DNA from 4 places in the Streptomyces sp. NPDC059201 genome. Region 1 is predicted to be linked to each of the others. Evidence: riboswitches for the same ligand, from Rfam matches in the RefSeq annotation. Region 1 holds a riboswitch; each other region holds the start of a gene.
The links. A riboswitch is a leader RNA that binds a small molecule or an ion and turns the genes downstream of it on or off. The one in region 1 is predicted to bind cyclic di-AMP.
Positions count from the first base shown of each region.

Region 2: it holds a riboswitch for cyclic di-AMP, as region 1 does, so the genes downstream of both, ACFXMG_RS27675 (transglycosylase family protein) here and ACFXMG_RS18665 (M23 family metallopeptidase) in region 1, are expected to answer to the same signal.
Region 3: it holds a riboswitch for cyclic di-AMP, as region 1 does, so the genes downstream of both, ACFXMG_RS13390 (transglycosylase SLT domain-containing protein) here and ACFXMG_RS18665 (M23 family metallopeptidase) in region 1, are expected to answer to the same signal.
Region 4: it holds a riboswitch for cyclic di-AMP, as region 1 does, so the genes downstream of both, ACFXMG_RS30870 (peptidoglycan DD-metalloendopeptidase family protein) here and ACFXMG_RS18665 (M23 family metallopeptidase) in region 1, are expected to answer to the same signal.

Region 1 is NZ_JBHZBB010000005.1:114,641-122,117, forward strand. It holds gene ACFXMG_RS18640 (CobW family GTP-binding protein) at 1-173, shown strand, start outside; gene ACFXMG_RS18645 (hypothetical protein) at 183-446, opposite strand; gene ACFXMG_RS18650 (DNA topoisomerase (ATP-hydrolyzing) subunit A) at 532-2,991, opposite strand; gene ACFXMG_RS18655 (M16 family metallopeptidase) at 3,174-4,520, shown strand; gene ACFXMG_RS18660 (M16 family metallopeptidase) at 4,547-5,911, shown strand; cyclic di-AMP (ydaO/yuaA leader) riboswitch at 6,111-6,272, shown strand; gene ACFXMG_RS18665 (M23 family metallopeptidase) at 6,280-7,050, shown strand; gene ACFXMG_RS18670 (GntR family transcriptional regulator) at 7,245-7,477, shown strand, end outside.
Region 2 is NZ_JBHZBB010000009.1:284,388-291,864, reverse strand. It holds gene ACFXMG_RS27705 (class I SAM-dependent methyltransferase) at 1-19, opposite strand, end outside; gene ACFXMG_RS27700 (NAD(P)/FAD-dependent oxidoreductase) at 228-1,619, opposite strand; gene ACFXMG_RS27695 (exopolyphosphatase) at 1,990-2,904, opposite strand; gene ACFXMG_RS27690 (DUF501 domain-containing protein) at 2,901-3,440, opposite strand; gene ACFXMG_RS27685 (septum formation initiator family protein) at 3,475-3,945, opposite strand; gene eno (phosphopyruvate hydratase) at 4,049-5,335, opposite strand; gene ACFXMG_RS27675 (transglycosylase family protein) at 5,625-6,380, opposite strand; cyclic di-AMP (ydaO/yuaA leader) riboswitch at 6,384-6,560, opposite strand; gene ACFXMG_RS27670 (transglycosylase family protein) at 6,825-7,477, opposite strand, start outside.
Region 3 is NZ_JBHZBB010000003.1:686,504-693,980, reverse strand. It holds gene ACFXMG_RS13395 (phosphoribosyltransferase family protein) at 1-901, shown strand, start outside; gene ACFXMG_RS13390 (transglycosylase SLT domain-containing protein) at 895-1,758, opposite strand; cyclic di-AMP (ydaO/yuaA leader) riboswitch at 1,763-1,948, opposite strand; gene ACFXMG_RS13385 (hypothetical protein) at 2,274-2,861, shown strand; partial or broken gene ACFXMG_RS13380 (phosphocholine-specific phospholipase C) at 2,922-4,959, opposite strand; gene ACFXMG_RS13375 (SIS domain-containing protein) at 5,308-6,231, shown strand; gene ACFXMG_RS13370 (ketose-bisphosphate aldolase) at 6,326-7,162, shown strand; gene ACFXMG_RS13365 (SDR family NAD(P)-dependent oxidoreductase) at 7,266-7,477, shown strand, end outside.
Region 4 is NZ_JBHZBB010000011.1:247,779-255,255, reverse strand. It holds gene ACFXMG_RS30885 (STM4012 family radical SAM protein) at 1-191, shown strand, start outside; gene ACFXMG_RS30880 (STM4011 family radical SAM protein) at 201-1,064, shown strand; gene ACFXMG_RS30875 (SGNH/GDSL hydrolase family protein) at 1,051-1,854, opposite strand; gene ACFXMG_RS30870 (peptidoglycan DD-metalloendopeptidase family protein) at 2,015-3,004, opposite strand; cyclic di-AMP (ydaO/yuaA leader) riboswitch at 3,009-3,172, opposite strand; gene ACFXMG_RS30865 (tyrosine-protein phosphatase) at 3,562-4,383, shown strand; gene ACFXMG_RS30860 (DUF6126 family protein) at 4,420-4,584, opposite strand; gene ACFXMG_RS30855 (helix-turn-helix domain-containing protein) at 4,605-5,234, opposite strand; gene ACFXMG_RS30850 (aspartate aminotransferase family protein) at 5,310-6,695, opposite strand; gene hpnH (adenosyl-hopene transferase HpnH) at 6,706-7,477, opposite strand, start outside.

The DNA.
Region 1 (7,477 bases):
TCCTGATCGGCTCCGGCGTCGACGCGACCGCTCTGCGCAAGGAGCTCGCCGCCTGCGCGCTGGACGGACCCGAGGACGCCCCGGACGAGCACAGCATGTGGGGCGTCCTCCGGTACGTACCGCAGGGCGACGAGCCTCCCGAGGCGGAGTCGGGGACGGAGTCGGAGGCGTAAGGCTGTCTCTCAGGCCGTTACCACCGCCGGCGTGAGGCCGACCGCCGCCAGGTAGGCGTCGAGGCTCGCGTCGGCGTGCTCGCCGGCCCAGCCCACGTACCCGTCCGGGCGGATCAGGAAGACGCCGGTGCCGTACGGCGCGTAGGCGGCGAGCCGGGCCGTGCGCACGGACTCGGGCAGGGCCGCGGGCGGCTCGGCGGTCCCGACCGCGAGCAGGGTGAAGTGCGGGTCCCTGAAGAGGTCCGCCCTGCCCGTCCTGCCGCGTGCGGCCATGACGAAGCCCCCCGCTCCATCCGGAGCGGGGGGCTTCGACGCGTACGCGTGTGCGTGCGCGTACCGGGCCGGGAGGGGCCGGTGGCTAGCTCGTCGGGCCTGCCACCACGTCCACTGTGCCGGGGAGGGGGGTGCCGGAGCCGTCGCGGCGGGGGTCCGGGGCCGGGAGTGCGGCCGGGGTGCCGTTCTTCTGCGCGGCGCGGGCCGGCAGGGCGCCCGCCCAGGCCAGGATCAGGGTGTCCTCGCCCTTCAGGAAGCGCTGGCAGCGCACGCCGCCGGTCGCCCGGCCCTTGCGCGGGTACTGGTCGAACGGGGTCAGCTTCGCCGAGGTCGCCGCGGAGCCGTCCAGGGTGCCGGTCGAGCCCGCCACCGTGAACACGGCCGCGTCCGCCGCCGGATCCACCGCGCCGAAGGACAGCACCTCGGCGCCGGCCGTCAGCTTGATGCCCGCCATGCCGCCCGCCGGGCGGCCCTGGGGCCGCACCTGGGACGCCTGGTAGCGCAGCAGCTGCGCGTCGGAGGTGATGAAGACCAGGTCCTCGTCGCCCGTCCGCAGCTCGGTCGCGCCGACGATCCGGTCGCCGTCCTTGAGGGTGATGACCTCCAGCTCGTCCTTGTTCGCCGGATAGTCCGGCACCACCCGCTTGACCACGCCCTGGAGGGTGCCCAGCGCCAGACCGGGGGAGGACTCGTCCAGGGTGGTCAGGCAGATCACCGTCTCGTCCCCGTCGAGCGACAGGAACTCGCTCAGCGGCGCGCCGCCCGCCAGGTTCGGCGCGGCGGCCGTGTCGGGCAGCTGCGGCAGGTCGATCACGGCGACCCGCAGCAGACGGCCCGTCGAGGTCACCGCGCCCACGTCGCCGCGCTGGGTGGCCGCCACCGCCGAGACGATCACGTCGTGCTTGGTCCGCTTGGCGTCCGGATCGGCCGGCGGCAGCTCCGCCGAGACCGTGCGGGCCAGCAGGCCGGTCGAGGAGAGCAGCACCCGGCACGGGTCGTCGGCGACCTCCAGCGGGACGGCCGTGACCGGCGCGCCCGCCGACTCCAGGAGGACCGTGCGCCGGTCGGTGGCGAACTTCTTCGCGACCGCTGCCAGCTCGGCCGAGACCATCTTGCGCAGCTCGGAGTCGGACTCCAGGATGCCGGTCAGCTCGTCGATCTCGCCGGTCAGCCGGTCGCGCTCGGTCTCCAGCTCCAGGCGGTCGAACTTGGTGAGCCGGCGCAGCGGGGTGTCCAGGATGTACTGGGTCTGGATCTCGCTCAGCGAGAAGCGCTCCATCAGGCGCTCCTTCGCCTGCGCCGAGTTCTCGCTCTCCCGGATGAGCCGGATGACCTCGTCGATGTCGAGGAGGGCGACGAGCAGGCCCTCGACCAGGTGGAGCCGGTCGCGCTTCCTGCCGCGGCGGTACTCGGAGCGGCGGCGGACGACCTCGAAGCGGTGGTCGAGGTAGACCTCCAGGAGCTCCTTGAGGCCGAGGGTGAGCGGCTGGCCGTCCACCAGGGCCACGTTGTTGATGCCGAAGGACTCCTCCATCGGCGTCAGCTTGTAGAGCTGCTCCAGGACGGCCTCGGGCACGAAGCCGTTCTTGATCTCGATGACCAGGCGGAGTCCGTGGGCCCGGTCGGTGAGGTCCTTGACGTCGGCGATGCCCTGGAGCCGCTTCGAGCCGACCAGGTCCTTGATCTTGGAGATGACCTTCTCGGGGCCGACCGTGAAGGGCAGTTCGGTGACGACGATGCCCTTGCGGCGGGCCGTCACGGTCTCCACCGTCGTGGTCGCCCGGATCTTGAAGGTGCCGCGGCCCGACTCGTAGGCGTCCCGGATGCCGGAGAGGCCGACGATCCGGCCGCCGGTCGGCAGGTCGGGGCCGGGGACGAAGCGCATCAGCGCGTCCAGGTCCGCGTTCGGGTAGCGGATCAGGTGGCGCGCGGCCGCGATCACCTCGCCGAGGTTGTGCGGGGGCATGTTGGTCGCCATGCCGACCGCGATGCCCGAGGCGCCGTTCACCAGCAGGTTCGGGTACGCGGCGGGGAGCGCGACCGGCTCCCGCTCCTGCCCGTCGTAGTTGGGCGCGAAGTCGACCGTGTCCTCGTCGATGGACTCGGTCATCAGCAGGGCGGCCGGGGCCATCCGCGACTCGGTGTACCGCATGGCGGCGGGCGGGTCGTCATTGCCCAGCGAACCGAAGTTGCCGTGGCCGTCGACCAGCGGCACGCGCATGGAGAACGGCTGCGCCATGCGCACCATGGCGTCGTAGATCGAGGCGTCGCCGTGCGGGTGCAGCTTGCCCATCACCTCGCCGACCACGCGGGCGCACTTGACGAACCCGCGGTCGGGGCGCAGGCCCATCTCGTTCATCTGGTAGACGATGCGCCGCTGGACCGGCTTCATGCCGTCGCGGGCGTCGGGCAGCGCGCGCGAGTAGATGACCGAGTAGGCGTACTCGAGGAAGGAGCCCTGCATCTCGTCGACGACGTCGATGTCGAGGATCCTCTCCTCGTACGCGTCGTCCGGCGGCGGTGTCTTCGTGCTGCGGCGGGCCATCGCGGCTGCGGCTCCTTATCCGACAAAGCTTGATCTGACGCGGACCATTGTGGACCGTGCCACCGACAACGTGGACCGCGACCCGGACGAGGGACATCCGAGGGGGCCGGGAACTTCGCCAGGTGTCGGCGCGCTTGCATACAGTGGCAGGACTTTTCCAGATCGCGATCGAAGGGACGTACATGCCCATGGGTCACACGGCCACGGCCGAGGCCGGCTCCGGCGGCCTGACAGCGACCGAGCACCGGCTGGCGAACGGCCTGCGGGTGGTCCTCTCCGAGGACCACCTGACCCCGGTCGCCGCGGTATGCCTCTGGTACGACGTCGGCTCGCGCCACGAGGTCGAGGGCCGCACGGGCCTCGCCCACCTCTTCGAGCACCTGATGTTCCAGGGTTCCCAGCAGGTGCACGGCAACGGGCACTTCGAGCTCGTCCAGGGCGCCGGCGGTTCGCTCAACGGCACGACCAGCTTCGAGCGCACCAACTACTTCGAGACCATGCCCACCCACCAGCTGGAGCTCGCGCTCTGGCTGGAGGCCGACCGCATGGGCTCGCTGCTCGCCGCGCTCGACGACGAGTCGATGGAGAACCAGCGCGACGTCGTGAAGAACGAGCGCCGCCAGCGGTACGACAACGTGCCGTACGGCACCGCCTTCGAGAAGCTCACCGCGCTCGCGTACCCCGAGGGCCACCCGTACCACCACACCCCCATCGGCTCGATGGCGGACCTGGACGCGGCCACCCTGGAGGACGCGCGGAGCTTCTTCCGCACCTACTACGCGCCCAACAACGCGGTCCTGTCGGTCGTCGGCGACATCGACCCGGAGCAGACGCTCGCCTGGGTCGAGAAGTACTTCGGCTCCATCCCCGGCCACGACGGCAAGCCCGCCCCGCGCGACGGCGCCCTTCCGGAGGTCATCGGCGGGCAGCTGCGCGAGGTCCTCGTCGAGGACGTCCCGGCCCGCGCCCTGATGGCCGCCTACCGGCTCCCGGAGGACGGCACGCGCGCGTGCGACGCCGCCGACCTCGCCCTCACCGTGCTCGGCGGCGGCGAGTCCTCCCGCCTGCACAACCGGCTGGTCCGCCGCGACCGCACCGCCGTCGCCGCCGGCTTCGGCCTGCTCCGGCTCGCCGGCGCCCCCTCCCTCGGCTGGCTGGACGTCAAGACCTCCGGCGGCGTCGAGGTCCCCGCCATCGAGACGGCCGTCGACGAGGAGCTCGCCCGCTTCGCCGCCGAGGGCCCGACCGCCGAGGAGATGGAGCGCGCCCAGGCCCAGCTGGAGCGCGAATGGCTCGACCGGCTCGGCACGGTGGCCGGCCGCGCCGACGAACTGTGCCGCTTCGCCGTGCTGTTCGGCGACCCCCAGCTGGCGCTGACCGCGGTCGACCGCGTCCTCGCCGTCACCGCCGAGGAGGTGCGCGAGGTGGCCGCGGCCCGACTGCGCCCCGACAACCGCGCGGTGCTGGTCTACGAGCCGGTGGAGACCGAGGACAGCGACAGCGACGAGGAAGAGGGAGCGGACAAGTGACCGATGCCGCCGTGTCTCTGACCAGTATGGATTTCCACCCGCAGCCGCAGGCGGGGGTGGCCAGGCCGTGGGCCTTCCCGGCCCCCGAGCGCGGTGCGCTCGACAACGGGCTGACGGTGCTGCGCTGCCACCGCCCCGGCCAGCAGGTCGTCGCCGTCGAGATCTTCGTGGACGCGCCGCTGGACGCCGAGCCCGAGGGGCTCGACGGCGTCGCCACCATCATGGCGCGCGCCCTCTCCGAGGGGACCACCGAGCGCGGCGCCGAGGAGTTCGCGGCCGAGCTGGAGCGCTGCGGCGCCACGCTCGACGCGCACGCGGACCACCCCGGCGTCCGGGTCTCCCTGGAGGTGCCGGTCTCCCGGCTCCACAAGGCGCTCGGGCTCGTCGCCGAGGCCCTGATCTCCCCGGCCTTCGACCCGGACGAGGTCAAGCGCCTGGTGGACAACCGGCTCGACGAGATCCCGCACGAGGCCGCCAACCCCAGCCGGCGCGCGGCCAAGCAGCTCTACAAGGAGCTGTTCCCGGCCACCGCCCGCATGTCCCGGCCGCGCCAGGGCACCAAGGAGACGGTGGAGGTCATCGACGCCGCCGCCGTCCGCGCCTTCTACGACGGGTACGTGCGGCCCGCCGCCGCCACCGCGGTCGTCGTCGGCGACCTCACCGGCGTCGACCTCGACAAGGTCCTCGCCGAGACCCTCGGCGGCTGGGCGGGCAAGCCGGCCGCGCCGCGCCCGATGCCGCCGATCACCGCCGACGACACCGGACGGGTCGTCATCGTCGACCGCCCCGGGGCCGTCCAGACCCAGCTGCTCATCGGCCGGATCGGTCCGGACCGCCACGACGCCGTCTGGGCCGCGCAGGTCCTCGGCGTCTACTGCCTCGGCGGCACCCTGACGTCTCGTCTGGACGCCGTCCTGCGCGAGGAGAAGGGGTACACGTACGGCGTGCGCTCCTTCGGGCAGGTGCTCCGCTCGGACGGCGAGGGGCACGGCGCCTCGATGCTCGCCATCAGCGGCTCGGTCGACACCCCCAACACCGGTCCGGCCCTCGACGACCTGTGGAAGGTGCTCCGCACCCTCGCCGAGGGCGGTCTCACCGACGCCGAGCGGGACATCGCCGTGCAGAACCTGGTGGGCGTGGCCCCGCTCAAGTACGAGACGGCCGCGTCGGTCGCCGCGACCCTGTCCGACCAGGTCGAGCAGCACCTCCCGGACGACTACCAGGCGCGGTTGTACGCCCGGCTCGCCGAGACCGGCACGGTCGAGGCCACGGCCGCCGTCGTCAGCGCCTTCCCGGTGGACCGGCTCGTCACCGTCCTGGTGGGCGACGCCGCGCAGATCGAGGAGCCCGTCCGGGCCCTCGGCATCGGCGAGGTGACCGTGGTGAGCTGACCCGCCGTCGGCTCCCGGCGGAGGTCTCCGATGCGAAGTTGCGTCGGAGACCTCCGCTTTATCCGTTATGAGACAAGGGTGATCGTATGCCCTGTGGCATGTCTTACAAATGGGCGTGTCTGTTTGGCGATCGACATCCGTCCGGCCTAGCGTCGACCCGGCTGTCCGACCCGACGCACGCGCCGCACCCGCGGCACCCGGACAGCCATCGCCGAGTCCCCGTCAGGCGCGAGCCTGGGGAGCCGGGGACCCACTCAGTCCCTGGGGTGAATCGGACGCCTTCGCCGCGCGGAGGGGTCCGTAGGAGACCTTCCTGCTCCGAACCCGTCAGCTAACCCGGTAGGCGAGAAGGAAGGAAAGGAACCGTCTTGGCGTTCACCCGTGCCACCGGGAAGCACCGTGGTGCGAGCCGACTGGCTCGCCGCAGCGCCGGCTTCGCCGGCGTGGCCGCCCTCGCGACCACCGGCGTCGTCGGCACCCTCGCCTCCCCGGCGCTCGCCGCCGACACGGACAACCGTTCCGCCGAGGACACCGGCCTCACTCAGGTGATCGCCGACGAGTCCATCGCCGACCAGATCAGCGCCCAGGCCGCCGCCCAGGAGCAGGAGGCCGCCGAGGCCGAGGCCCGGGCCAAGGCGCGCGCCGAGGCGAAGCGCAAGGCCGAGGCCCGCGCGCAGGAGATCCGCGAGGAGAAGGAGCGCGCCGCCCGCGAGGCCGAGCGCCGCCGCCTCGCCTCCTTCAACCTCCCGGTCTCCGGCTCGTACGTCTCCACCGGCTACAAGACCGGCGGTTCCCTCTGGTCCTCCGGCAGCCACTCCGGCGTCGACTTCCACGCCGCCTACGGCAGCTCGGTCGTCTCGGTCGGCTCCGGCACCGTCGTCGAGGCCGGCTGGGGCGGCGCGTACGGCAACAACATCGTGATCCGGATGAACGACGGCACGTACACCCAGTACGGCCACCTGTCGTCCATCGGCGTCTACGTCGGGCAGTCCGTCGAGCCCGGCGAGCAGATAGGCATCTCCGGCTCGACCGGCAACTCGACCGGCCCGCACCTCCACTTCGAGGCCCGGACCAGCGCCGACTACGGCTCCGACATCAGCCCCGTCGCGTACCTCCGCGCCCGCGGCGTCAGCCTCTGACCCGTCACCCCACCCCGAAACGGCCCCGGCTCCCACGAGCCGGGGCCTTTTCGTCACCCCCGGGGCAGGTGCTGTCGCTGCCGCGAACCGGACGAATTCCGAGGGGGCATCGGAATTTCCGGCGCACTGCAATAGAGTCGCGGAAACAGCGCCGCTCGAATTCGGTGCGCGCGGAGTGAAAGCGGAGGTCGGACATGCGGGTTCCCGCGCAATCGGTATGCACGGCGATCCGGGACGACATCGTCTCGGGGATCTTCGAGCGTGGCAGCCGGCTGACGGAGGACCAGCTCGCCCGCCGCTACGGCGTCTCCCGCGTCCCGGTCCGCGAGGCGCTGCGCACCCTGGAGTCCGAGGGCTTCGTCGTCAGCCGCCGGCACGCGGGCGCGCAGGTCGCCGAACCCACCGACCAGGAGGCCGCCGACCTCCT
Region 2 (7,477 bases), on a different contig from region 1:
GCGGCGCGGCGTCGGCCATGGTGAAACACCTCCGTGGTCCTTGCCCCAGACTTGTCCGTCACCAAGGGAACACCGTCGGTAGGGATTTCCCATCCCGCCGCGACGCAAGAAGTGTTCAAAACACGCCGAAGGGCCGCCCGCACCACGGATGACGGACGGCCCTTCGGTACTGCCGAGGTAATGCTGAGGTACTGCCTGGGTACTGCTGGGGTGCTGCCGAGGGGGTGTTACGACGCCTTGGCCTTCTCCGGGGCCGGCTTGGCCGCGGCGGGGGCCGGGGCCGGCTTGGCGGCCTCGTAGAACTCCTCGCGCGGCGTCTCCATGGCGCCGAGCGAGACGACCTCGCGCTTGAGGAACATGCCGAGGGTCCAGTCGGCGAAGACGCGGATCTTGCGGTTGAAGGTCGGCATCGCCATGCCGTGGTAGCCACGGTGCATGTACCAGGCGAGACGGCCCTTGAGCTTGATCTTGACCTTGCCCATGACGATCATGGCAACGCCCTTGTGGAGGCCGAGGCCGGCCACGGCGCCCTTGTTGGCGTGGCTGTAGTCCTTCTGCGGGAAGCCGCGCATGCCGGACACCACGTTGTCGCCGAGGATCTTGGCCTGGCGCAGGGCGTGCTGGGCGTTCGGCGGGCACCAGGCGCGCTCGGCCGGGACGCCGGCCTTGATCGCGGCCAGGTCCGGGACCTGGGCGTTGTCGCCCGCGGCCCAGACGTAGTCCATGCCGTTGACCTGGAGCTTCTCGTTGCAGTCCACGTGGCCGCGGGGGCCGAGGGGAAGGCCGAAGCGGGCGAGGGCCGGGTTCGGCTTGACGCCGGCGGTCCACACGATGGTGTTGGAGTCGACCTCAAGGCCGTTCTTGAGCACGACGTGGCCGTCCACGCAGGAGTCCATGGAGGTCTCCAGGTAGATCTCGATGCCGCGGGACTCCAGGTGCTCCTTGCCGTACTGGCCGAGCTTGGGGCCCACCTCGGGGAGGATCTTGTCGGCGGCGTCGACCAGGACGAAGCGCATGTCCTCGCGCGAGACGTTCGTGTAGTACTTCGCGGCGTCGCGGGCCATGTCCTCGACCTCGCCGATCGTCTCGGCGCCGGCGAAGCCACCACCGACGAAGACGAAGGTCAGGGCCTTGCGGCGGACCTCCTCGTCGGTGGTCGAGTCGGCCTTGTCCAGCTGCTCCAGGACGTGGTTGCGCAGACCGATGGCCTCCTCGATGCCCTTCATGCCGATGCCCTGCTCGGCGAGGCCGGGGATCGGGAAGGTGCGGGAGACGGCACCCATCGAGATGACCAGGTAGTCGAAGGGCAGCTCGTACGCCTCGCCGACGAGCGGCGCGATCGTGGCGACCTTGCGGTCCTGGTCGATGGTGGTGACTCGGCCGGTGAGCACCTCGGCTCCGCGCACGACGCGTCGCAGCGGGACGACGACGTGGCGCGGCGAGATGCTGCCGGCGGCGGCTTCGGGGAGGAAGGGCTGGTACGTCATGTACGACCGCGGGTCGACGACCGTGACGGTCGCCTCGGCGTAACGCATCTTCTTGAGGATGCGCCGCGCGGCGTACAGGCCAACGTACCCGCCGCCTACGATGAGGATCCTGGGACGCTCCGTGGTGCTCATGCCATCGAGTATCCACCCAGTGGTGGGGGGTACCTCGTGCGCCCCTTCACAAGCTCTCCGGGGTGCTCTGCTACACTCCGCCGCCCACGTGATCCACGTCATGGTCCTGCAAAGGAACCGGAATGCACTGGTGAACGTTGTTCACCGCTGCTGAACTGGCCAGGAGAGCCCCCGTTAACGCTGAACCAGGGGGCCCGTTCACACGATGGAAACTTCGAGCGAAGTGGCCTCCGCGCCTGCGAAAGGGTCCTGAGGACCCCCTCGGGAGGCCCGAAGACCCCCCTCGGGTGCCATCAGGACCCCTTTCCTTGTGAAGAACTTCACGAAGCTGCTCCGGCGGGGTGCCGCGGGACCCCTCGATAGCTGCCCGCTATGCCACGGATAGAGCGATCCCATCGAGGATGTCGTGCTCGCTGACCACGACCTCGGCCGCTCCGACCCGCTCCACGATCTCCTGGAGGACGAGCGCTCCGGCCACGATCACGTCCACCCGGCCGGGGTGGATGACGGGGATCGCGGCCCGCTCGTCGTGGGTGGAGGCGAGCAGCCGGGCAGTGACCTCGGCGACCTGGGCGGCGGAGATCCGGGAGTGGTGGACCTTCTCGGAGTCGTACTCCGGCAGCCCGAGGGCGATGGCGGCGACGGTGGTGACGGATCCGGCCAGGCCGACGAGGGTGTCGGCGGTGGTGATCGGCACCGTCCCGGCGGCGAGGTCGAGGGCGGCGCGGACGTCGGCGCGGATCGCCTCGGCCTCCTCGGCGGTCGGCGGGTCGTGCCGGACGTGCCGCTCGGTGAGCCGGACGCAGCCGATGTCGACGGAGCGGGCGGCCTCGACGTGCCGGTTGCCGACCACGAACTCGGTGGAGCCGCCGCCGATGTCCACGACCAGCCGCCGGTCGTCGCCGTGCAGCTCGCCGGTGGCGCCCGCGAAGGAGAACGCGGCCTCCTGGTCGCCGGTGATCACCTCGGGCTCGACGCCCAGGATGGCGACGACCCCGTCGACGAAGTCCTGCCGGTTCTCGGCGTCGCGCGAGGCGGAGGTGGCGACGAAGCGGAGCCGCTCGGCCCCGAGCTCCTCGATGACCGCGGCGTACGCGCGGCAGGCGGCGAAGGTGCGCTCCAGCGCCTCGGGCGCGAGCCGGCCGGTCCGGTCGACGTCCTGGCCGAGCCGGACGATCGTCATCCGCCGGTCCAGCTCGACGAGCTCGCCGGTCTCCGGGTGGATGTCGGCGACGAGGAGGCGGATGGAGTTCGTACCGCAGTCGATTCCGGCGACCCGGGTCATTCCGCGGACTCCTTCTCGTCCCCGCACGGCGTCACGCACGGGCCCTTGGCCCACCACTCGGGGAGCATCGCGAGGGCCTCGTCGCCGAACGGGTTGACGCCCGGGCCCGCCACCAGCGAGTGGCCGACGAGGACGTGCAGGCACTTGACGCGGTCGGGCATGCCGCCGGCGCTGGGGAAGCCCTCCAGGACCTCGATGGCGTCGCGCCGGGCGATGTAGTCCTCGTGCGCGGCGCGGTAGGCGGCGGCGAGCTCGGGGTCGGTGGCGAGCCGGGCCTGCATCTCCTTCATGACCCCGTTGGCCTCCAGGGTGCCGATGGCCGAGGCGGCCCGGGGGCAGGTGAGGTAGTACGTGGTCGGGAAGGGGGTGCCGTCGGGCAGCCGGGGCGCGGTCTCGACGACGTCCGGGTTGCCGCAGGGGCAGCGGTGCGCGATGGCGCGCAGGCCGCGCGGCGGCCGGCCGAGCTGGGCTTCAAAGGCGGCGACGTCCGCCTCGGTGGGCTCGGTGCGTTCGGTCTGCGGAGGGGGCGTGTGCATGTCTGCCTTGTTCGTGGGGTCGTGTCGGGCGTCGTCAGGGACGGTCGGCGTGGTCCACGCCGTCCCACAGGTTGTCGTACCAGGGGCGGTCTGCCGTGCCCTGGTCGGCGCGGGGGCGGTCGGCCGCCCCGGGGTCGTTCACGGTGAAGCCGGTCTCGCCGGGGAGCACGTAGTGGAGGTGTTCGCGGGCGAGGCGGCGGACGTAGGCCGGGTCCTGGAGGCGGGCCTTCTCGTCCCGGAGCTCCTCGACCCGCCGGGCGGCCTCGGCGGCCTTGCGCTCCTGGTCGGCGATCTCGCCCTGCTGGGAGACGTAGCTCCGTATCGGATAGGCGAGGGCGACGACGAGGGAGCAGACGACGAGGGCGAGGAAGGCGGCGCGGCCGGTGAGCCGGGAGCGCCGGGCCTGGCGGCGGGTCTGGGAGCGGTAGACGCGGGCCGCGGTCTGCTCGCCGAGCAGCCTGATCCGGGTCGCGGTGGAGAACCGGTCCCCGTTCTTCACGGCCATGCGGTGTCGCCTCCCCTGGTCATACGTACGTCCCCGCACACGGTACGGGACCGGGTGCGGGGACGGACGGAACTACGGTGCCGGGGCCCGTCGGCCCCCGCGATCAGCCCTTGAAGCGCGGGAAGGCGCTGCGGCCGGCGTAGACGGCGGCGTCGTCGAGGATCTCCTCGATGCGCAGCAGCTGGTTGTACTTGGCGACGCGCTCGGAGCGGGCCGGGGCGCCGGTCTTGATCTGGCCGCAGTTGGTGGCGACGGCGAGGTCGGCGATGGTGACGTCCTCGGTCTCGCCGGAGCGGTGGGACATCATGCACTTGAAGCCGTTGCGCTGGGCGAGCTCGACGGCGTCGAGGGTCTCGGTCAGCGAGCCGATCTGGTTGACCTTCACCAGGAGGGCGTTGGCGGACTTCTCCTCGATGCCGCGGGCGAGGCGCTCGGGGTTGGTGACGAAGAGGTCGTCGCCGACGAGCTGGACCTTGTCGCCGAGCTTCTCGGTGATGACGTTCCAGCCGGCCCAGTCGTCCTCGAAGAGCGGGTCCTCGATGGAGACGAGCGGGTACGCGGAGACGAGCTCCTCGTAGTACTCCGTCATCTCGGCGGCGGAGCGGGCCTTGCCCTCGAACTCGTACTTGCCGTCCTTGTAGAACTCGGAGGCGGCGCAGTCGAGGGCGAGCGCGATGTCCTTGCCGGGCACGTAGCCGGCCTGCTTGATGGCCTCCAGGATGAGGTCGAGCGCCTCACGGTTGGAGCCGAGGTTCGGGGCGAAGCCGCCCTCGTCGCCGAGGCCGGTGGAGAGGCCCTTGCCCTTCAGGACGCCCTTGAGGGTGTGGTAGACCTCGGTGCCCCAGCGCAGGGCCTCGGAGAAGGACTCCGCGCCGATCGGGGCGATCATGAACTCCTGGATGTCGACGTTGGAGTCGGCGTGCGACCCACCGTTGAGGATGTTCATCATCGGAACGGGCAGCAGGTGCGCGTTCGGGCCGCCGAGGTAGCGGAAGAGGGGGAGGTCGCTGGCCTCGGAGGCGGCGTGCGCGACGGCGAGGGAGACGCCGAGGATGGCGTTGGCGCCGAGCGAGGACTTGTCCGGGGTGGCGTCCAGGTCGAACATGGCCTGGTCGATCAGGCGCTGCTCGGTGGCGTCGTAGCCGACGAGCTCCGGGCCGATCTGCTCGATGACGGCGAGGACGGCCTTCTCGACACCCTTGCCGAGGTAGCGGTTCTGGTCACCGTCGCGAAGCTCCAGGGCCTCGAACGCACCGGTGGAGGCACCGGACGGCACGGCAGCACGGCCGGTGCTGCCGTCGTCGAGGCCGACCTCGACCTCGACCGTGGGGTTGCCTCGGGAGTCCAGGATTTCCCGGGCTACGACGACGTCGATGGACGGCACGAGCATCTCCTTCTGGGATGTGACGCTAGGTGTGACGCATGGGTCGCAAGGTCTCGTTCGCCTTGCGACATGAGCCTAACCGGCTCCGGCGCTCCGGCCAGCCGACCGCCCGTCCCCTGGGACGAAAAAGGGCCCAAGAGCACGTATCGAGGGACGAAAGCCCTGGGATCTACTGGACGGTAACGGCAGAACCCCGGTCACGAGCCACGGGGGAAGGGGGCTCGGGACCGGGGTGGTCACCGCGGGAGGGTCGTCGGGCACCGGTGAGCCGCCGGACTCACGGGTGCCGCGGGGCTCACTTCAGGTGGAGCTGCTGGCCCGGGTAGATCAGGTCGGCGTTGTCGACGACGTCCTTGTTGAGGTCGAAGAGCTCGGCCCAGCCGCCGTCGACGCCCTGCGCCTGGGCGATCTTGCTGAGGGTGTCGCCGGCCACGACCTTGTACTCGCCGTCACCCTTCTTGACCGTCTTGCCGGTCGGGGTGGTGACGGTCTTCTTGGCGGCGGCCTGCGGGGCGGCCTGCTGCTGCGTGGCCTTCTTCGGGGCCTGGCGCTGCTCGCTGCGGTTGGCGGGCTGCTCGGTGGAGCGCTCGGGGGCGCTCTGCTTCGGGGCGCTCTGCTGGGTGTTCTGCTCGGGGGCGCTCTGCTGCGGAGCGGACTCGGCGGAACCGCCGTCGTACGAGGCGCCGGAGAGGCCCACGCCACAGCTCGGCCACGCGCCCTTGCCCTGGCCCGCGAGGACCTTCTCGGCGATGGCGATCTGCTGGGACTTGCTGGCCTGGTTGGCGGTGGAGGCGTAGGCGGTGCCGCCGTACGCGGCCCAGGTGGAGGCCGAGAACTGGAGGCCGCCGTAGTAGCCGTTGCCGGTGTTGATCGACCAGTTGCCGCCGGACTCGCACTGGGCGACGCGGTCCCACTCGGAGGCGGTGGCGGCCGAGGCGGTGCCGGCGGCCATCAGCGGGGCGGCGACGGCCGCACCGGTGACGCCGACGAGGGCGACGACGCGAGTGGCCTTGGAGGGACGACGACGCTTGCCCGTGCCGGAGAACAGCATGAGATTCCTCTTCACCGACGCCTGTGAGGTGAGCTGTCGGGTTCGGGCTTGAAGAGTGCGCCCGGCCGCGTGTCCTTGCACGCGGCTTCACCCCTAGCCGGTCGATCGGCCGTCTGTCTCGACGGCCGGGACCGGCGCAAACCTTGGGTCCCCCACTCCTGCCTACGGCGCTTTCGCGACGACAATTCCCGGCGACCGACGGCAGGACTCGGCGTTTCGGTCGACGGGGCCCGCGGTGGCGAGCGGTGTCGACCGTAGACACACAGGTGCTCGAAGTTCAAAGAGGCTTACGACGGACAAAACGCCCTTACTTGCACTCCGTCAGCCCTCGTTTGCGCAGGTGAGAGCTGACGGGAGCAAAGTTTGCGGACGTGACACGCCAGTTGGGACGAAGAGACCCATGTCTCACTTTCCCAAAATCGGACATAAGCCCCTGAAACGGCCTCACTTCTCCGACGGAGGGACCGTCAGCTCAAGGCTCTGACCAGGGAGGATGAGATCCGGATCGACCCCGACCGTATGGCGGTTGGCGTCGTAGAGGGCGTCCCAGCCGCCCGCAAGATCGTTCTCCTGCGCAATCTCCGACAGGCTGTCACCCGGCCGCACGGTGTAGGCGTCGCTTACGTCCGCCTTGACGGGGGTTGAGGTGACCTTGTCCGCTGCTACGGCATGACGCCCGGATTCCAGCGATGCGTCCGTTACGCCGGATTCCTCCGGGGCGGCGTCGCCCCGGTGCTTGCCCGTTCCGGGTGTGGCCGACGACACGTCAGACCCGTCCGTACCGGGGGTCACGGGGGTGGTGGGAGTGGTGGGAGCAGTGGGCGCCAGGGGCGTCTCCGAGGCGTCCGGGGACGTCACGGGGGTGCCCGGGGTGCCGGGCGTGCCCGTGGAGGCGTCCGGGGTGCCCGGGGTGCCCGGCGTGGTGCCGGTGGGCGTGTCCGGGGTGGCGTCCGGGGCGGTGCTCGCCGGCGGGGTGACCGTGCCCGCGGGGGGCGGGGTCGTGGGCGTGGCGGAGCCGGCGGGCGCGGTGGGCGTCGCCGGGGCGGTGGCGGTCCCCTTCTTCTCCGCGGCCTTCTCGGCGGCCTTCTCGGCCTTCT
Region 3 (7,477 bases), on a different contig from region 1:
TGCGACCGCGCTGGCCGCCTGCCGGGTGGTACGGGCCGGGGGCGCCGCCCGGATAGTGCTCGCGGTACCGGTGGCGCCGTACGGGTGGACGGCGCGGCTCGGCGGCGAGGCCGACGAGACGGTCGCCGTGCGCGCCCCGCAGGGGTTCGCGGCGGTCGGGCAGTTCTACCGGGAGTTCGACCAGACGCCGGACGCCGAGGTGGTGGCCCGGCTCGACCGGAGCCGGGCGGCGCGTGATCCGGTCGTCCGGCACACCGCCGTGCGGATCCCGGGCGGCGAACCGGTGCTGTCCGGTGATCTGGCGGTGCCCGACGGGGCCGCTGGGCTGGTCCTCTTCGCGCACGGCAGTGGCAGCAGCCGGCACAGTCCGCGGAACCGCGAGGTCGCCTCCGCCTTGAACCGGGCGGGGCTCGGGACTCTCCTCTTCGACCTGCTCACCGAGGCCGAGGCGACCGACCGTTCACGGGTCTTCGACACCCCGCTGCTCGCCGAGCGGCTGGGCCGCGCCGCCGCCTGGGCGGCCGGGACGCCCGGTATCGAACGTCTGCCGCGCGGCTACTTCGGGGCGAGTACGGGTGCGGCCGCCGCGCTGTGGGCGGCGGCGGACCCGGGCGACGACGTGGCCGCCGTGGTGTCCCGGGGCGGCCGGCCCGACCTGGCGGGGGAGCGTCTCGCCGGGGTCCGGGCCCCGACACTGCTGATCGTCGGCGGGAGCGACGACCTCGTCCTGGACCTCAACCGGCGGGCCGAGGCGCTGCTGCGCTGCGAGAGCCGGCTGGAGGTCGTACCCGGCGCCGGCCACCTCTTCGAGGAGCCGGGGGCCCTGGAGGAGGTGGCGTCGCTGGCGACGGACTGGTTCACCGGCCGCTTCCGTGCGGCCGTGAACGGGCGGGATCAGTAGGGGCCGTTGACGTTGTCGATGGAGCCGTACCGGTCGGCCGCGTAGTTGCTGGCGGCGGTGATGTTCGCGACCGGGTCGTACGGGTCGAGCGAGGTGCCCGGCACGTGGTACGCCGCGAACGTCGGGTCGATGACCTGGAGGAGGCCCTTCGACGGCGTGCCCTTCACGGCGTTGGAGTCCCAGAGGTTGATGGCGCGGGGGTTGCCCGAGGACTCGCGCATGATGTTGCGGTGGATGCCCTCGTACGAGCCGGGGATGCCGTACCGGGCCATCACGTCCAGCGACTCGCGGATCCAGCCGTCGAGGTTGTCGGCGTACTGGGTGGCGGCGATCGGGGCGGCCTGGACGGCGGGGGCCGCGGCGCGGGCGGCGGAGCGGCTCGCCCGTTCGGCGGAACCGCCGGACGCGGGCTTCGCCGCGCTCTTGCGGGCCGTCTGCTGGGGCTTCGGCGCGGCCTTGGCGGAATCCCGACGAATCGTCAGTTCGAGACCGGGGTGAATGAGTGACGGATTGTCACCCACGGTCTTCTTGTTCGCCTGGTAAAGCGACTTCCAGCCGCCCTGAATTCCCTTTCGGTGGGCGATCAGGGAAAGCGAGTCGCCCTTCACCACGGTGTAGGCGCGCGCGGCGGCCGGAGCGGCGGGAACGGCCGCGGGGGCCTGCGCCACGGCGGCGGTCCGCGCGGTGGGAGCCGCGACGGCGGCGGCCGGCGCGAGGGCGGGAGCGGCGGGCTGGGCGCCGGCCGTGGCGGGCACGACCAGCGGCAGGGCGAGGGCGACTCCGCCGGTGCCCGCGAAGGCGAGACCTCGGGTGACGGTACGGCGTCGGGGGCGGCGGTGCTTGCCGTGAGCGGGCATGACGGTTTCCTCTCCGGCGCCTGCGAGGTGAGCTGTCGGGTTCGGACTGGAGATGTCCGGCCGCGCGCACGCGGCTTCACCCCGAGCCGTTCCGGATGGCCGGACCGGCGGTGTGGTGGGTCCCCCGCTCCTGCCGTCGGGTGAAATGGGAGGTCTTTCGGGCGGTGGCAGGATTTGGCGATCCGCTCGAATAGAGGTGACCGTAGGCGAGGAATGCGGCGGGGAACAAGATGGGAATGCGCGAGAAATGGGGAGGTAAAGATCGACCGGCCGGAATTCAAGATCGACGGTTTCGGCGGGCCGGTCGGAATCCCTTGCGGCGCATGGCTCGTGGGGAATCGGACGATGGGTTGCGCCGGGGCGGAGTGAGTCGCGTCACTGGGCGGCGCAATGTCCGAATAGGGAATCTGATGCCTTTTGCGGAGCAATGCGTCGTCATGTCGATAGTCAGAGCCGAGGGTGCCGGTCGGGTGGCATAAGTCGCAAACTGGACAATCAGTCCCAATGATGTAGGAATGTCACTTCCTGTTCTGACGTCCACCGCGCAGCTCGACCCCGACGCCCTCGACCGCGAGGCGGCCCGCCTGTACGAGTCCGCCGCCTGGGAGCGCCTGGTCCCACCCGCCCCCGAAGCCTGGCGGAGCCTGCTCTCCGTCCCCGTCGATCAGCTGGTCGCCGACGCCCTCGACGCGCTGCCTCCGGCCCCGCCTACCGAGCGCCCGCTGCCGGGCAGGATCGGGGCCGTCCTCCCGGACCGGCTGCACGTCTGGCGCCGGGTCGGCCGGGCCGACGTACGGCCCTCCGTCCATCTGGCCTACGCGCGCCGCGTGCTGACCGAGTGGGGCTGGCAGAACACCCCGTACAAGCTGCGTGACGCGCGCGGCGCGCGGTGTCTCTGCGGCGCCCTGCTCGCCGCCCACCGGCTCGGTCACGGCAGCGCGTCCACCATGAACGAGGCCGGCGCCTGGATCATGACCGAGCTGCGGTCGCGGGGGTGGCACGGGCTCATCGGCCCCTGGAACCGCGCCCCGGGCCGCACCGCCGAGGACGCGCTCGCGCTCGTCGACGCCACCATCCACCGCGCCGCCCTCGCCGGCCGCTGAGCGACGGGCGAGGGCGAGGGCGAGGGCCAGAGCCAGCGCGAGGCCCCGCGCGCCCCGCGGTCAGCCCGTGACGCTCGGGGCGCCCGTCTCGATGTGGCCGGTGTACCGGCGCGACCAGGTGCCGTCGATGTCGGCGAGGACCGTGAAGTCGTACCAGCCGTCGTGGTACGCCACCGCGTTGAAGAAGTCCTCGCGCGTGGAGCCGGCGGGGACGGTGTACGTCCACGCGCCGTCCGCGCGGTAGGCGTTGGAGCGGATCGTGAAGGTCACCGGGCCGGCGGAGGTGTTGGTCATCCTGAACCAGATCGCCGTCTTCCCGGTGCCCGGCTCGGTCGCGAAGCGCGCCGCCACCTCGATCGCCTTGCCCGCCTTGGAGGCGTCGCCGATGAAGCGGCGCAGGAAGCGGTTCGGGCCCATCATCGAGATGTCGTACTTCCCCGAGCCCGAGCCGAGCCCGATGTTGAAGTAGTCGGAGGTGGTCGTCCCGGGGTCCACCGTGTACTGCCAGGCGGCGGTGTCCCGGTGCTGGTGCGGGTGGATCGAGAAGTGGGCGGCCCGCCGGGCCTGCGGGCCCTGGTTGGTCAGGGAGAACCAGGCGAGGATCTTGCCCGCGGCGCCGAACTCGAAGCGGTCGAGGTTGCCGTTCGGCTGGTAGGGGGAGCGCCCTGGCCGGGCGGGTGCCGGGCTCCTGGGCGGGCAGCGCGTTGTTCTGCGGCGCGGGGTTCGGGAGCGGGCCGCAGGTGGCCATGCCGATGACCTCCGTCGTCGACGGGAGGCCGCCGGGGACCCCGTACACCGGGTTCGAGAAGTCGAAGACGCCGGTCAGGTCGCCGGTCACCTTCCGCCGCCAGGCGCTGATGTTCGGGCAGGCCGCCGGGGTGCCGAGGGCGCTGGTCCAGGTCTCCAGGAAGCGGAGCACGGAGGTGTGGTCGAAGACCTCCGAGCTGACCCAGCCGCCCCGCGTCCACGGCGACATGACGAGCATCGGGACGCGGAAGCCGAGGCCGATCGGCACGCCGTCGAGGTACTCGCCCGGGGTCCCGGGCGGGGCGACCGGCGGCGGCACGTGGTCGAAGAAGCCGTCGTTCTCGTCGTAGTTGAGGAACATCACCGTCGAGTCGAAGACCTCGGGGTTCGCGGCCAGGGCGCGGTAGACCAGGTCGACGAAGTGGGCGCCGTCGCCGGGAGGGGCGTACGGGTGCTCCGAGAACGCCTCGTTGGCCACCACCCACGACACCTGCGGCAGGGTGCCGGCGAGGACGTCGGCGCGGATCGCGGCGGCGATGTCGTCCGGGGTCGAGCCGGTGACCTTCGGGACCGAGGCCATGCCCCGGTCGTGGAGCGGGTCGCCGGGCCGGGCGTCGGTGAACTTCTTGAAGTAGGCGAGGCCGTTGTCGCCGTAGTTGTCCTGGGCGTTCTGGTAGACCCTCCAGCTCACGCCGGCCCGCTGGAGCGCCTCCGCGTACGTCTCCCAGGTCAGCCCCGACTCGTCCCCGCCGTCCTTGCTGGAGGCGTCGATCCTGCCGCTCCACAGGAAGGTGCGGTTCGGGCCGGTGGCGCTGAGCGCCGAGCAGAAGTAGGCGTCGCAGATCGTGTAGTGGTCGGCGAGCGCGTGGTGGAACGGGATGTCCTCGCGGTCGAGATGGCCGAGGGTGCGGGTGTTGCCCACACCGGTCACCCAGTTGTCGAGCCGGCCCTTGTTCCAGGCGGCGTGCTGCGAGGTCCAGCTGTGCGGCAGGTCGCCGTTGCACTGGGCGAGCGTCTCGCCGTCGACCCCGCCGGCCGGGGGCGTGTCGCTGAGCTTCCAGGGGAACTGCCGGCCGCCCCAGTTGGGCTGCTGGAAGGTGCCCCAGCCGCCGGGGATGTTCCCCGCCGCGCGGTCTCCGAAGCCGCGCACGCCCCGGAGGGTGCCGAAGTAGTGGTCGAAGCTGCGGTTCTCCTGCATGAGGATCACCACGTGACGGACGTCGGTCAGGGTGCCGGTCGCGGCCCGCGCGGCGGCCGAGGCCGTCGCCGGGGGCAGTGCGGCCCCCGCGACGAGCCCGGCACCGAGCCCCGCCCCGATCCCGACGAACCCTCTGCGGCTGATGGGAAGCATGCCCCGCCCCTCCTGTCACGGTGTGCCCCTGCGGGCGTGTCGGCAGCCATGATGGGGGAGCGGCGCCCAAAGGTATACGCACGTGCGGTAAGGGGTTGGTGAACAGGCAGGTCGTGCTCGTTCAGCCTGGTCCAACCTGTAGGGGAATTGGTATCAGGTGCGACCAATAAGTCGGTCGAGGGCCTGTCGTGCGAGCTCCGGCGCGTGACCGTCCCGCCGCCGGTGCGGCTCCGGGTCTCCGGCGGCGTGGGGGATACCCTGGCATTTAGATGCGTGAATCTGCTTGAATACTGCTCGTTCTGAGCATTCTCACGCATCACTGCTGTCTCTTTCGTGCAAGGAGTGTGCATGGCCCCCTCCCGTACCACCGTTGAGATCGCCACCCAGCCCGCCGTCTGGCGCGAGGCGCTCCGCACGCTGCCGCGGCACGCCCCCGCCCTGCCCCGGCGCGGCGAGCGCGTCGCCGTGATCGGCTGCGGCACCTCCTGGTTCATGGCCCAGGCGTACGCCGATCTGCGCGAGGCCGGCGGACACGGCGAGACCGACGCCTTCGCCGCCTCCCGCTTCCCCTTCTCCCGCAGCTACGACCGGGTCATCGCCCTCACCCGCTCCGGCACCACCAGCGAGGTCCTCGCCGTCCTCGCCCGGCTGGCCGGAACCGTCCCCACCGGAGCGATCACCGCCGACCCGGCCACCCCCGTCATGGACCTCGCCGACGCCGTCGCCGTCCTCGACTTCGCCGACGAGGAGTCGGTCGTCCAGACCCGCTTCGCCACCACCGCCCTCGCCCTCCTCCGCGCCCACCTGGAGGCCGAGGACGCCCTGCCCGACGGTGTCGCCCCCGTCGCCCGGGCCGCCGACGACGCCGAACTCGCCCTCGTCCGGCCGCTGGACGCCGCCGTGCGCGAGGCCGGGCAGTTCACCTTCCTCGGCACCGGCTGGACCTACGGCCTCGCCCAGGAGGCCGGGCTCAAGATGCGCGAGGCGGCCGGCGCCTGGACGGAGGCGTACCCGGCGATGGAGTACCGCCACGGGCCCATCAGCATCACCGGCCCCGGGCGCGTCGCCTGGAGCTTCGGCCCCCTGCCCGACGGCCTCGCCGAGGAGATCCGCGCGGTCGGCGGCACCCTCGTCGCCGGCGCTCTCGACCCGCTCGCCGAACTCGTCCTCGCCCAGCGCCTCGCCGTCGCGGTCGCCGAGGCCCAGGGCCTCGACCCCGACCGGCCCCGCAACCTCACCCGCTCCGTCGTCCTCGCGGACGCCGGCGCCTGAACCCGGCACCCGTACCGCCCGGCCCCGCACCGAGACCCGCCCGCGACCCCGCCCGCAAGGCCCCCACCCTCCACCCCGTCACCGGAGCAGGACCATGCCACTGACCCCGACCCACGAGATCGTCCGGCGGGCCCGCGCCGGCGGCGCCGGTGTGGGCGCGTTCAACGTCCTCCAACTGGAGCACGCCCAGGCCATCGTGGCCGGAGCCGAGCGGGCCGACCGGCCCGTTGTCCTCCAGATTAGCGAGAACACCGTCCGCTACCACGGCGGCCTCGAACCCGTCGCGCTCGCCTGCCTCGCGCTCGCCCGCGCCGCGAAGACCCCCGCCGCCGTCCATCTCGACCACGCCGAGAGCCCGGAGCTCGTCCACGAGGCGGTGGAACTCGGCCTCGGCTCCGTCATGTTCGACGCGGCGAGGCTCCCGTACGAGGAGAACGTGGCCGCGACCCGCGAGGTCGTCGAGCACTGCTACCGGCACGGCGTCTGGGTCGAGGGCGAACTCGGCGAGGTCGGCGGCAAGGGCGGCGCCCACGACCCCGGCGTCCGCACCGACCCCGACGAGGCCCGCGCCTTCGTCGCCGCGACCGGCGTCGACGCCCTCGCCGTCGCCGTCGGCAGCGTCCACCAGATGGTCACCCGGGACGCCGTCCTCGACCTCGGACTGATCGCCCGGCTCCGCGCCTCCGTCGACGTCCCCCTCGTCCTGCACGGCTCGTCGGGCGTCCCCGACCCGCTGCTCACCCGAGCCGTGGCCGCCGGCATGACCAAGGTGAACGTCTCCACCCACCTCAACAAGGTCTTCACCCGCGCCGTCCGCGACCACCTCGCCGCGCACCCCGCCGACGTCGACCCGCGCCGCTACCTCACCCCGGCGCGCGCGGCCGTCGCCGAGCAGGTCACCCACCTCCTCGGCCTCCTCGACCCCAGCTGACCAGGGGCGACGCCCCCGGCCCCGGACGCCGAGCCTGGTGGTGCCGACACCAGGTCCGGCACACCCTCCCCAGGCCGGCGCCCGCCCGGTCATGATCGTCCGCATGACCGACCTGCTTCCGCCCCACCACACCACCCTCGTCACCGGAGCCACCCAGGGCCTCGGCCGGGGCATCGCCCTCGACCTCGCCGCCCGCGGCGGCACCGTCCTGCTGCACGGCCGCGATACCGGCCGCCTGGCCGCCGTCGCCGACGAGCTGCGCGCCCTGGACGGGGGCGGAGAGGTCCGCACCTACCTCGCGGACCTCTCCGACCT
Region 4 (7,477 bases), on a different contig from region 1:
TCGGGTCCCCGGCGTACGAGGACTTCCGTACGGAGCTCGACCGGTTCGCGGCCCTCGGCTGGCTGGACGGGGCGGCGCCGGACGGGCTGCTCAGGCTGTCGGCGGAGGGGCTCGCGTACTCGGACGGGCTCGGTCCCGAGCTGTTCTCCCCCGCCGTACGGGCCGCGATGGCCGCGTACGAGCCGAAGTAGGGGCCGGCCGTGGACCTGACGCTGCTGTACCGGGGGCCGCTCGCCTCCTGCGACTACGACTGCCCGTACTGCCCCTTCGCCAAGCGGCGGGACAGCCCGGAGACGCTGCGGGCGGACCGGGCGGCCCTGGAACGCTTCACCGGCTGGGCCGCCGGGCAGACCGGGGACCGGCTGCGGATCCTCTTCACCCCGTGGGGCGAGGGCCTGGTCCGCTCCTGGTACCGGCGGGCGATGGTCGAGCTGTCGCGGCTGCCGCACGTGGAGCGGGTGGCGATCCAGACCAATCTGAGCTGCCGGACCGCGTGGCTGGACGAGGCCGACCTCGGGTCGCTGGCCCTGTGGTGCACGTACCACCCCGGCCAGACCCCGTACGACCGCTTCCTCGGCAAGGCGCTCGACCTGGCGGCCCGGGGCGTCCGGTTCAGCGTGGGCGTCGTGGGCCTGCCCGAGCACCACGCGGAGGCGCTGCGGCTGCGGGCCGCGCTGCCCGGCCACGTCTACCTGTGGGTGAACGCCGCCGAGGGGCACACGTACACCGACGCGGAGGCGGCGGCCTGGTCGGAGATCGACCCGCTCTTCGGCTACAGCCGGCATCCGCACCGCTCGGCGGGGCTGCCCTGCCGGACCGGCGAGTCGGTGGTGTCGGTGGACGGGGAGGGGACGGTGCGGCGCTGCCACTTCGTCAGGGCCGAGCTGGGCAACCTGTACGACGGCTCGTACCGTGCCGCGCTGCGGCCGCGCGCCTGCCCCCTCGCCATCTGCGACTGCCACATCGGGTACGTCCACCTGGAGACGCTGCCGCTGTACGACGTCTTCGCCGGCGGGGTCCTGGAGCGGATCCCCGCCGGCCGTCCGGGAGCTACAGGGGCATGAGGTCGGGGCGCTTGGCCTCGACGTGGTCCCCTGAGCTCTCGCCGCGCAGCCGTCGGCCGATCCACGGCACCAGGTACTCGCGCGCCCAGAGGATGTCGTCGCGGCGGACCTCCAGCGGACCGCGGACGGGCAGCGGCGGCCACGCCTGGTCCGGGTCGGCCGGCACCGGCAGGCCGAGGACCTGGGCGGCGCGCAGCGCGACCCGGGTGTGGCCCTCGGGCGAGAGGTGCAGCCGGTCGTCGTCCCAGGCGCGCCGGTCCTGGACCGAGCGCAGCGACCACAGGTCGAGGACCGGGCAGTCGTAGCGGTCGGCGATGGCGCGGACATGGGCCGTGTACGTGGCGATCTTGCCGCGCAGGTGCTTGAGGACCGGCACGTCGCGGGTGTCGAAGCCGGTGGTCACCATGACGGTGCCGACGGCGGAGGTGAGGTCCCGCACGGCCCGCTCGAAGCGCTCGGCGACGTCGTCGGGGTCGGTGCCGGGGCGGATGATGTCGTTGCCGCCCGCGCAGAAGGTGACCAGGTCGGGGGCGAGCTCCTTCGCCCGGGGGACCTGTTCGGCCACGATCTGGTCGAGGAGGCGGCCGCGGACCGCCAGGTTCGCGTAGCGGAAGCCCTCGTGGTCCGGAAGCTGGTCGGCGAGGAGCACCGCGAAGCGGTCCGCCCAGCCGACGAACGTCCCGTCGGGACCCGGGTCCCCGACGCCCTCCGTGAAGCTGTCACCGATCGCCGCGTACGACCCGAAGGACCCGAACGTGTTCTCGTCTGTTGCTCTCGAATCGTCTGCCACGGAAGCACATCCTTCCTTTTCGGATGTGACCTACGCGACCGTAAGGAGGGGTTGACGGCGGGTGATATATGCCACCGATAAAGAGTTTGCCAAGCCGGAATAGGGCGAAGGCCCGGCACCAGGGGTGCCGGGCCTTCGTGTGGCCGTGGGGCCGGACGGGTCAGATCGACACGCCGTGCTGGCGCAGGTAGGCCAGCGGGTCGATGTCCGCGCCGTAGCTCGGCGAGGTGCGGATCTCGAAGTGCAGGTGCGGGCCGGTCGAGTTGCCGGTGGAGCCGGAGAGACCGATCTGCTGGCCGCCGCTCACGGACTGGCCGGAGGAGACGGAGAGGGAGGAGAGGTGGGCGTACTGCGAGTAGTTGCCGTCGGCGTGCTGGATGACGACCTCGTTGCCGTAGGCGCCGCTCCAGCCGGCGGAGACGACCGTGCCGGCGCCGACGGCGCGGACGGTGGTGCCGGAGGAGGCGATGAAGTCGGCACCGGTGTGGTAGCCGGAGGACCACATGGAGCCGGAGGCGCGGTAGGGGGTGGAGACGCCGCCGCCGGCGACGGGGGCGACCCAGCCGGAGGAGGTGGACTGCGCGGCGGCCGGGGCGGCGGCGCGCTCGGTGGAGCGCGAGGCGCGGGTCTGCTCGCCGGAGGACTGGGTCTTCTGGGCGGCCTTGCGCTCGGCCTTCGGAGCGGCCTTCGGGGCGGCCTTGGCGGCGGCCTTGGGCGCGGACTGCGCGGCGGCGGGCTTCGGGGCGGCGGCCTTGGCGGGGTTCTTGGCGCCGAGGGTGAGCTTCATGCCCGGCAGGATCAGGGAGGGGTTCCCGCCGACGACCTGGCGGTTGTCGGAGTAGAGCTTCTGCCAGCCGCCGGCGACGTTCTGCTCGGCGGCGATCTTCGACAGGTAGTCGCCGGCGACGACGGAGTACGTCTTCGGGGCGGCGGCCTGGGCGGCCGGCGCGGCGGCGGCCTGGGTGTGGACGTGCGCGGCGGCGCTCACCACGGCGCTGGAGACGGCGGCCGGGGCGGCCTGCTCGGCGGCGTGGGCGCCGGTGGCGCCGAGGAGCGGCAGGGCGACGACGGCGCCACCGGTGCCGGCGGCGACGAGGCCACGGGTGATGAGGGTGGACTTCTGGCGGCGGTGCTTACCCTTCACGGGCATGGCGAATTCCTCTCCGGCGCCTGCGAGGTGAGCTGTCGGGTTCGGACTGGAGATGCCCGGCCGCGTTTCTCACGCGGCTTCACCCCTAGCCGTCCTGCGTCGCGGGACCGGCGTACTTCCTTGGGTCCCCCGCTCCTGCCACGCGATGGGATGGGGTCGAATTCCGGGCGGTGGCAGGATTCGGCGGTCCGACCGGATTGACGGCGACGCTAGACGAGCGGGGTCGGCGCGAACAAGCCACGGAATTCGACGGGCATTCCGGGACGATCTTCGGGCCCGGAATTCCGGTCACCCTCCGTCGATGACGGTCCCTCGATTCCCTTTTCAGGGAGGGTGATTGATCCGGGCGGTCGGCCACGATCCGTCACTTCTATGACCCTGCTCACGCGCCGCATTCCATCTCCCCCGCAACCAGGGCGCGTTACCGCAAGACCCTCCAATACGGACAGATCGCCCATTACCGACCAGGGGGGTGCGCCAGGCCCTGCGCGCCGGGATGATTGCGGGGGGAACCGATCTCGTCCCGGTCCCGCTGACGCCTACCCCCAGGAGCATCCGTGACGCAGCAGTCGCCGCAGGTCCACCCCCTCGAACCCGGCGAGCCCGAGCTCGCCGAGGTCCGCAACTTCCGGGACGTGGGCGGCCTGCCGACCACGGACGGGCGGGCCGTCCGGCCCGGCGCCCTCTTCCGCAGCGGTCACCTCGCCGACGCCACCGAGTCCGACGCGGCCTTCCTCTCCGACCTCGGGCTGCACACGATCTTCGACTTCCGCAACGCCGCCGACGCCAAGGTGGAGGGGCCCGACGTCGAGCTCCCGGGCGTACGGAACGTGAACATACCCCTGAGCGACCCGGCCGACGGCAAGGAGTTCTGGCGGATGGTCCGCGAGGGCGACCTCGGCACGCTGCGGAACCTGCTGGGCGACGGCAAGGCGGCGGACCGGATGACGTCCTCGTACCGCCGGATGATCGTGGAGCGGACCGCCGAGCACAGCCGGGTCCTGCACTCCCTCGCCGAGGAGTCCGTCCCGGCCCTGATGCACTGCGCGGCCGGCAAGGACCGCGCCGGGCTCTCGATCGCGATCACCCTGCTCGCGCTGGGCGTGGAGCGCGAGGCCATCGAGGCCGACTACGTGAAGTCCGACGCGCCGCACCGCCGCTACAAGGTGCGCCGCAGCTCCACCGCCCGGGACGCGATGGCGCCCGAGGTGATGGAGCTGCTGAGCCCGCTCTTCGACGCGCGGGTGGAGTACCTGAGGGCCGCCTTCGAGACGATCGACGCGACCTGGGGCTCCGTCGACACCTACCTCGCGGAGGGCCTGAAGCTCGCGCCCGAGACCCTGGCGCGCCTGCGGGAGCGGCTGCTCACGGCGGCGTGAGTGCCAGCGGGCCCGGAAACCGCTACTGCGCGACGACTACTGGTTCTGCCCGCCGAGCATGAAGAGCAGGTAGAGGAAACCGGCGAAGAGGTGACCGGCGATCAGGTAGGCGAAGAGGCGGAGCACCAGCCCCTTGGGGAACTTCCCCTCGCCGCGCTCTTCGCCGGTGCCCGGGGCGGAATGTGCTGACTTGTCGGACATGTCGACCAACCTTCGGAGGCTCAGCGGGAGTGCGGGGCGCCGCCGCCCAGGCACAGCTCGGCGGCGGGGCTCTGGAGGAGCGTGTGGACGAACAGCACCTCGGCGCCGGCGCGGCCGGCCGCGCCGATCCGGTGCGGGGTGAGCGAGTCGAAGTGCGCGCTGTCCCCGGGGTCGAGCAGGTGCACCGCCTCGCCGAGGGCGAGCCGGACCTGTCCTTCGAGGACGTGCAGCCACTCCTCGCCGGGGTGGACGCGCACGATGTCGGCCCGGGTGGCGTACGGCACATGGACGCGCAGGCACTGCATGGCCCGGCCGGCGCCGCCCGCCTGCCGGTAGACCCAGCCGTCCGCCTCGACCGGCTCGGAGCGGCCGGCCCGGACCACCGGGTCGCGTTCCGGCGGGGTCTCCCCCAGCAGCTCGGCGACCGTCGTACCGTAGATACGGGCCAGGGCCAGCAGCATCGGCAGCGAGGGCTGCCGGTTCCCGGTCTCCAGGCGCGAGAGGTGCGCCGGGGAGAGCCCGGCCCGCTGGGCGGCCGCCTCCAGGGTGAACCCCCGGCGCCGGCGCAGGGCCCGCAGCTGCGGGGCGACGTCGGGCAGGATCTCGGGAGCGGCGGTTTCCGGGGCGGGGCCCCGGGGGACGTGGTCCATGGGTCCATTCCGCCAGGAACGTGCCTCTGAGGCAAGTTTCTTGCCCCAGAGGCAAAAACGCGGGACGCCGGCGGCTCAGCGCTGCGCGACCGCCTGCTTGACCAGCGTCTTCCCGAAGTCCCAGAGCAGCCCGCCACCGCCGTGGGCATCCTCCATGACCTCCGTGAAGGCGGTCACGAAGCGGTCCACGTCCGCCTCGTCGATCACCAGCGGCGGGATGAGCTTGATCACCTCCAGGTGGTCCCCGGAGACCTGGGTGAGGATCCGGTGCCGCTGGAGCAGCGGGACCACCACCATCTGCGCGAAGAGCCCCTTGCGGGCCGTCTGGAGCATCGCCCACCGCCCGCGCAGCCCCAGCGAGCTCGGCCGCCCGAACTCGATGCCGATCATCAGCCCCCGGCCCCGCACCGCGTGCAGCAGCTCGTACCGGGGCACCAGCTCCTCAAGCCGGCTCTTCAGCAGCCCGCCGACCCGCCGCACGTGCGCGACCGTCCCCTCGGACTCCATCACCGACAGCACCGCCAGCCCCGCCGCCATCGCCTGGGCGTTGCCGCCGAAGCTGGCGGAGTGGACCAGGACCCGGTCCATGGACGAGTAGACCTTCTTGAAGATCCAGTCCTTGCCGAGGGTCGCGCCGACCGGCACGTACCCGCCGGAGAGCGCCTTCGCCACGCACACCAGGTCCGGCTCGACGCCCTCCTCGTGCTGGTACGCGTAGAAGTCGCCGGTCCGGCCGAGGCCGGTCTGCACCTCGTCGGCGATCAGCAGCGCCCCGTGCCGGTGCAGCAGCTCCTGCGCGGCGGCGAGGAAGCCGGGCGGGGCCTCGTGGACGCCCTTGCCCTGGATCGGTTCGACCACGAAGGCGGCCACGTCGCCCTTGCGGAGCTCGCGCTCCAGGGCGTCGAGGTCGCCGAGCGCGATCGGCGTGTCCGGGAGCAGCGGGTCGAAGCCCGCCCGGAAGCCCTGCTCGCCGTTGACGGAGAGGGCGCCGGTGGTGAGCCCGTGGAAGGCGTGGTGGCAGTAGACGATCCTCGGCCGGCCGGTGGCGTACCGGGCGAACTTCAGCGCGGTCTCGACGGCCTCGGTGCCGCTGTTGCCGAAGAAGACCCGGTCGAGGTGGGGGCTGTGGGCGAGCAGCCGCTCGGCGAGGAGTCCGGGCAGCGGCGGGCAGTCGAAGCGGGTGAGGTCGGGAAGGTCCGCGTCGAGGACGTCGTGCAGGGCCCGCCGGACGACGGGGTGGTGCCGTCCCAGGCCCATGACGCCGAAGCCGGCGAGCATGTCGAGGTGGTCGTTGCCCTCGGCGTCCCAGAAGTGGGCGCCCTCGGCCCGCTCGTAGACCTTGTCGAAGCCGATGGTGCGCAGCATCCGCGGGAGCTGCGGGTTGAGGTAGCGGGCGTGCAGCGCGTACCGCTCGCCGCCGCGTGCGGCGAGCAGCGCCCGCAGGTCGAACCCGTCGGTCATGGCCCGGCCCTCAGTTGCCCGAGACGGTCTCGCGGACCGCCCGCAGCGACTCCTTGAGCGAGCCCATGGTGGCGAGGACGGCGGTCGGTTCGTAGCCGCAGTGCGCCATGCAGTTGGCGCAGCGCGGGTCCTTTCCGCGGCCGTACTTGTCCCAGTCGGTCTCCTCGACGAGTTCCCGGTAGGTGGGGACGTAGCCGTCGCTCATCAGATAGCAGGGGCGCTGCCACCCGAAGAGGGAGTAGTTGGGGATCGCCCAGGCGGTGCAGGGGAAGTCGGCCTTTCCTTCGAGGAAGTCGAGGAAGAGCGGCGAGTGGTTGAGCCGCCAGCGGCGCCGGTTGCCGCCCGCGAACGCCTTCTTGAAGAGTTCCCTGGTCTGTTCGACGCCGAGGAAGTGCTCCTGGTCGGGGGCCTTCTCGTAGGCATAGGCGGGCGAGATCATCATTTCGTCGACCTGGAGGTCGTCGTTGAGGTAATTCAGCACCTCGATGATGGTCTGCGGGGTGTCGGTGTTGAAGAAGGTCGAATTGGTGGTGACGCGGAATCCGCGCCGCTTGGCCTCCTTGATCGCCGCGACGGCCTCGTCGAACACGCCCTCCTTCGCCACCGATTCGTCGTGGCGTTCGCGCAGTCCGTCGATGTGGACGGCGAAGGCGAAATAGGGCGAGGGGGTGAAGTTCTCGAGCTTCTTGCGCAGCAGCATCGCGTTGGTGCAGAGGAAGACGTATTTCCGGCGGGCGACGAGCTGGCGCACGATCTCGTCGATCTGAGGGTGCATCAGGGGT